Regions from separate parts of the Erwinia sp. CGal63 genome, predicted to be linked through region 1. Evidence: predicted binding sites of a transcription regulator. Region 1 holds the regulator's gene; the other holds the start of a gene.
What was found. Region 1 encodes PurR, which represses purine synthesis genes. Its sites were predicted from a motif close to CANGCAAACGTTTGCNTG; they were not measured.

Region 1 (3,341 bases):
GGCGCTCAATTTTCTCAATAGTGCTCATAAATGCCTTCCTCAATCGGCTACTTCGTGTCTGTATAGTGTAGCGAGTCTGCGCGCGCGATGAAAATGGCATTTTCAGCCGCCGCAAGGCCGCTACGTTTTGGAAACAGAACGTTAAAATACCATTTCCCGCTCGCTCACGCTGCGTTAACTGCAAAAAATCGCGGCAAAATTGCGCAGATAAGCGGTTGAACAGCCTGAATTTTACAGCTTTTACCGCTTCGCGAGGATTGAAACAAAAAAGGCCTTACTTTTTAGTAAAGAGTTCGTTTAGAATTGACCTAACCGACTGCCCAGGCGCAGATCTCCTGATTAAGCCATGCTCTTGCCTCTGGCGGGAGCACAAACTGTTAATGGTAAAGATGCGTTTACTCATCACGCTGCTGATGCTGGCTTTTGCCCAGCTGTTTATCTCTATGGCGCACGCATCGCCACACGCCGCCGTTAAGGCGGATCATCATAAGGCAGACAGCGTTACGCCTGCCCGCGAAAGCGATCGCCGCAAGCGCCGACCGATTAAAACCACCGCCCGCAAAGTAAAAGAAACCCGTCAGCCCGTTGTTAAAAAATATAAGTTGCGCAAAAAAGAGCAGCACGCCGTCGCCGCGCTACCGCCGAAGAAACGCTACGGTCGTCATCGCTTGCGCAACGAGGAGGCGGAAGCCCTGACCAGCGGCTCGGCCACCTCGCCGCTCAGGCTCAGCAAAGCGCACCGCGCGCGCTATCAAAAAGCCCGCGAAACCGCGATGAATAAACTGATGGATCAGCTGGGCAAGCCCTATCTGTGGGGCGGCACTTCGCCTAAAACCGGTTTCGACTGCAGCGGCCTGGTCTGGTACGCCTATAAGGATTTGGTTAAATTTAAAATCCCTCGTACCGCCAACGAGATGTACCATCTCAGAGACGCGGCCTCTGTTAAACGCAACGAGCTGGAGAAAGGCGATCTGGTCTTCTTCCGCATTAACGGTCGCGGCGCGGCGGATCACGTTGGCGTCTATCTGGGCAACGGCAAATTTATCCAGTCGCCGCGCACCGGCAAGGATATTCAGGTCAGCGCGCTGACGGAGGATTACTGGGAGCAGCACTATGTCGGCGCCCGTCGGGTCATGACGCCGAAAACAATCCGCTAGCCTGCTGTACTCCGGCCGGTATCGTCGCAGACGAACCGGCCTTTTCACCGCAAATTTCCACCGGCCGGCCTAAAATTCTCGTTTTTTGCGCCTGCTCTTGTTAGAATCCACGATCTGTTGCGCAACGGGCCTGTTTGTCGCTATCGCCTCCTTCCAGGCCGGTTTCGCATTCTGTTTACTCCCTTCTGATGTAACCATTCCGCAACAAAATATGCGCAATTTATATCAGGAGCGCTGGAATTCCAGGCAAACGTTTAACAAACCGCTTTTCAGTGACTTACTGAACAGCGCAGGAGTCTTTTTTCATGGCAACCATCAAAGATGTGGCCAAACGCGCCGGCGTGTCCACCACGACCGTGTCCCACGTCATTAATAAAACCCGCTTTGTCGCTGAAGAGACGCGGGAAGCCGTCTGGGCAGCGATTAAAGCGCTGCACTATTCCCCCAGCGCCGTGGCCCGCAGCCTGAAGGTCAATAACACCAAAACTATCGGCCTGCTGGCGACCTCCAGCGAAGCGCCCTACTTCGCTGAAATTATCGAGGCGGTGGAGCATAGCTGCTTCGCTAAGGGCTACACGCTTATCCTGGGCAACGCGCATAACGAGCTGGAAAAGCAAAAAGCCTATCTGTCGATGATGGCGCAGAAGCGCGTCGACGGCCTGTTGGTGATGTGTGCCGAATACCCGGACGAGCTGATCACCATGCTGGAAGAACACCGCAATATTCCGATGGTGGTCATGGACTGGGGCGAATCGCGCGGCGACTTTACCGATACCATTCTGGATAACGCTTTTGAAGGCGGCTATCTGGCGGGCCGCTATCTGATCGATCGCGGCCACCGCGATATTGGTGTGATCCCCGGCCACATGGAACGCAATACGGGCGGCGGCCGCCATGCCGGTTTCCTGAAGGCGCTGGCGGAAGCGGGCATTACTCTGCGCGACGAATGGCTGGTACAGGGCGATTTCGAACCGGAGTCGGGCTATCGCGCCATGCAGCAGCTGCTGACGCAAAAGCAGCGGCCTACCGCGGTTTTCTGCGGCGGCGACGTGATGGCGATGGGCGCGATTTGCGCAGCGGATGAAATGGGCCTGCGCGTGCCGCAGGATATTTCGGTGATCGGGTATGATAACGTGCGCAACTCGCGCTACTTCACGCCTGCGCTGACTACCGTGCATCAGCCAAAAGAGCGCCTGGGCGCGACGGCGTTCAATATGCTGCTCGATCGCATCACCAGCAAGCGCGAAGAGCCGCAGACCATTGAAGTGCACCCTACGCTGATTGAGCGCCGTTCCGTTGCGGATGGCCCTTTCCTCGACTATCGTCGCTAGCGTTACGGGCGGCGCCAGGCCGCCCTGTTAAGCTTCCCGCAGCCATTCGCTGTTCAGCGTCTCCGTTTCCCCCAGATACTCCAGTAGCCACTGCAGCGCCGGCGAAGCCTGCTGTTCCGACCAGCTGACGCAGCAGGGACTGTCCGGAAAAGGCGGATCCAGCTGCAGTTCGCACAGCGAGCCGTTTTGCAGTAGCGGTTGCGCAAGATGACCTGGCACCATGCCAACGCACAGTCCGGCCAGCAGGCAGTCGAAGGCGCTTTCCCAGTCTGGCGCCACCAGCCGTCGCTGGTTGTCCAGCGTCCAGGTCGTTCTTTTGGGCAGCGCGCGCGAGGTATCCTCCAGCACCAGCGAAGGCCATGCGCGGATCGCCTCTTCGCTGACTTTCTCCTGACGTTGCGCAAGCGGATGACCCGCTTTGACTACGCAGCGCCAGTTCAGCATCCCCATATTGCGAAAAGCGAAGCGTCCGCCAACCGGGATAGCCTGCGTCGCGCCGATCGCCACATCGACCCGACCATCGGCCAGCGCGTCCCAAACGCCGTTAAAGACTTCTGGTGACAGATGCAGTTCCATATCGGGAAAGTGGCGGTAAAAATCCACCACCAGCTGGCGGGTTCGCGACGCTTTGACGATGCGATCCACGGCGATATTCAGCTGTCCGCGCCAGCCGTTGGCGACCTGCTGACACTGCCGTCGCGTGGCAAGCATTTTTTTGATAACAAGACGCCCTTCCTGAATAAAATGTTCGCCTGCGGCCGTAAGGACGACATCCCGATGGCGTCGCTCGAACAGCGGTACCGCCAGCCACTCCTCCAGCTGTCGTACGGTATAACTGACAGCGGACGGAACG
Region 2 (3,341 bases), 1.1 Mb from region 1:
GTACACTACTGCGTGAAAGCGCGCGGCATTCGCGACGCCACCAGCGCCACGACCACCACTTCGCTGGGCGGCCTGTTCAAATCCAGCCAGAACACGCGCCAGGAATTTTTGCGCGCCGTTCGCCACAATTAACCTTTCAGGCGGCTGACTTTCGCCGCCGCGCGTTACGCTCAGGATCTCGCCGATGCCTCGTATTCAGACGCTGGATTTTATTCGGGGCATCGCCATTCTGGGGATCCTGCTGCTTAACATCAACGCCTTCGGCCTGCCTGGCGCCGCCTATCTGAATCCTGCCTGGCAGGGCAGCGTAACGGCGCGCGACGCCTGGAGCTGGGCGCTGGTCGATTTCTTCGCCCAGCTTAAATTTCTGGCGCTGTTTGCGTTGCTGTTTGGCGGCGGCCTGCAGCTGCTGCTTTCCCGAGGTAAAAGCTGGCTACAGGCGCGGCTGAGCTGGCTGGTGCTGTTCGGCTTTCTGCACTGTCTGCTGTTTTGGGAAGGCGATATTCTGCTGGATTACGGGCTGATTGGGCTGGTGGCCTGGCGAATGATCCGCGACGTCGCTTCGACGCGGCAGCTGTTTAATACCGGCGTGACGCTTTATGCGCTGGGCTGCGGCGTGCTGGTGATATTTGGCCTGCTGTCGGGTCATCAGCCGAACAACTCCTGGCTGCCGGGCGCGGCGGACATTCAGTATGAGACTTTCTGGCGAACGCACGGCGGCTGGCAGGCGATGCGCAACCGTCTGGATCTGCTCTCGTCAGGGCTGCTGTCGCTGGCGGCGCAGTATGGCTGGCAGCTGGCCGGTATGATGCTGATTGGCGGCGCGCTGATGCGCAGCGGCTGGCTGCAGGGCCGCTGGAGCCTGGCACATTATCGGCGCGCGGCGTTGATCCTGCTGCTGGCGGCGGCGGCGATTGAAATTCCGGGCATCTGTCTGCAGTGGCGAGCCGGCTGGGCATTTTATCCCAGCGCCTTCTGGCTGCAGCTGCCGCGCGAGCTAAGCGCGCCGCTACAGGCGACAGGCTACGCCGCACTCTGTTTTGGCTTCTGGCCCGTGCTGGCGCCCCTTAAAATCACGCGCGCCGTCAGCAGTGTAGGGCGGATGGCGCTGAGCAACTATCTGCTGCAAACGTTGCTCTGCACCACGCTGTTTAATCACTTTGGCTGGTTTAATCAACTTGACCGGCTGCAGCTGCTGGCTGTCGTGCCCGCGATCTGGCTCTGTAACATTCTTTTCTCCCTGCTGTGGCTGCGCTATTTCCGTCAGGGCCCGGTCGAACATATCTGGCGCATTCTTACCCGTTTTGGCGGCGGCGAGCCGCAGCGGTAATGATAGCCGTCACAAATGTGACGGAAACACATGTAACCGTTTTCATCCCTGTGACCTGATTCACGCAGCGTCGCGACGCCCTTTGTCAGAATAGCCTCCGCAATCAATCCATCCGGGAGGGCTATGCAAACCTTATCTTCCACAGGCGCTCAGCCATGATCACCATTCGCGATGTAGCCCGTGAGGCTGGCGTGTCGGTGGCGACGGTATCGCGCGTGCTCAACCATAGCGCAGCGGTCACTCAGGAAACGCGGGAAAGGGTGCTGAGCATCGTCGGTCAGCTGGGCTATCGGCCTAACGCCAACGCGCAGGCGCTGGCTTCTCAGGTCAGCGATACCATTGGCGTAGTGGTAATGGACGTCTCCGACCCCTTTTTCGGTGCGCTGGTCAAAGCGGTGGACACCGTGGCGCAACGTATGCATAAGCATGTACTGATCAACAATTCCTATCATCAGGCCGATAAAGAGCGTCACGCCATCGAAGTGCTGATCCGGCAACGCTGCGGCGCGCTAATCGTACACGCCAAAGCGCTGGCGGACGAAGAGCTGGCGTCGCTGATGGATCAGGTGCCGGGTATGGTGCTGGTCAACCGTGTTGTGGCGGGCTATGCGCATCGCTGCGTCTGCCTGGACAACGTCAGCGGCGCGCTGATGGCGACCCGTATGCTGCAGCAGCAGGGCCATCGGCGCATCGGCTTTTTAGGTTCCAGCCATGCGATAGAAGACAGGGATCAGCGGCGTACGGGCTGGCAGCAGGCGCTGGCGGAACAGGGTATAACGCCTGCCGAAAGCTGGATCGCCAGCGCCGAGCCGGATATGCAGGGCGGCGAAGCGGCGATGGTAGAGCTGCTGGGCCGCAATTTGCAGCTCAGCGCGGTGTTCGCCTATAACGACAGCATGGCCGCCGGCGCGCTGACCGCGCTAAAAGACAACGGCATTGCGGTACCGCAGCAGCTGTCGGTGATCGGCTTCGACGATATTCCTGTTTCGCGCTATACCGATCCGCAACTGACCACAGTACGTTATCCCATTGTATCTATGGCCAAACTCGCCACGGAACTGGCGCTGAAAGGCGCAGTAGGGCTGCTCGATGAATCGGCCACGCACTGTTTCATGCCGACGCTGGTGCGGCGTCACTCCGTTGCTGTCTGTCAAAGTGTGGCGGCGATCACTAACCGCAACGATACCGCCATGTAACCGTTTTCAATCCGTGAGTAAGTTCACAGTTAATTAACATCTGCTTCACTAAGATGGCCGTGCCTGGCGGGACAGAACCAGAAGAACACGGTCCGGCCGCATGCACACGCATACCGACCCTACACAGAACCGGAGATAACAATGAAGAAGGCATTCACCCTCACAGCCCTGGTTGCCAGCATGATGTTTGGTGCGACGGCGCAGGCGGCCGATACCCGCATTGGCGTGACGATTTATAAATACGACGACAACTTTATGTCCGTGGTGCGCAAGGATATTGAGAAAGAAGCGAAAAACAGCAGCGGCATCCAGCTGCTGATGAACGACTCGCAGAACAGCCAGTCAACGCAGAACGATCAGGTCGACGTTATGGTCGCGAAGGGCGTGAAGGCGCTGGCGATTAACCTGGTCGACCCGGCTGCGGCTGCGGTGGTGATCAGCAAAGCGAAAGCCAACGATATTCCGGTCGTCTTCTTCAACAAAGAGCCCTCCGCTAAGGCGCTGGCCAGCTATGACAAAGCCTATTACGTCGGCACCGATTCTAAAGAGTCCGGCGTCAAGCAGGGTGAGCTGATCGAGAAACACTGGAAAGCCAATGCAAACTGGGATCTGAACAAAGATGGCGTAGTGCAGTTTGTGCTGCTGAAAGGCGAGCCGGGCCATCCGGATGCCGAAGCGCGCACCAAATATGTGATCGACAAACTGAATCAGGACGGCGTGAAAACGCAGCAGCTGCATCTGGATACCGCCATGTGGGATACCGCGCAGGCGAAGGATAAGATGGACGCGTGGCTCTCCGGCCCGAATGGCAACAA

Region 2: a site for PurR is predicted at 1,360-1,377, ahead of galS (HTH-type transcriptional regulator GalS). Genes of this name have one in related genera too.

The regions. Positions count from the first base shown of each region.
Region 1 is NZ_JAKUMN010000001.1:1,304,608-1,307,948, forward strand. It holds gene MKZ79_RS05905 (Grx4 family monothiol glutaredoxin) at 1-28, opposite strand, end outside; gene MKZ79_RS05910 (NlpC/P60 family protein) at 390-1,157, shown strand; gene purR (HTH-type transcriptional repressor PurR) at 1,463-2,488, shown strand; gene punR (DNA-binding transcriptional activator PunR) at 2,516-3,341, opposite strand, start outside.
Region 2 is NZ_JAKUMN010000001.1:238,003-241,343, forward strand. It holds gene folE (GTP cyclohydrolase I FolE) at 1-132, shown strand, start outside; gene yeiB (DUF418 domain-containing protein YeiB) at 185-1,330, shown strand; gene galS (HTH-type transcriptional regulator GalS) at 1,486-2,526, shown strand; gene mglB (galactose/glucose ABC transporter substrate-binding protein MglB) at 2,668-3,341, shown strand, end outside.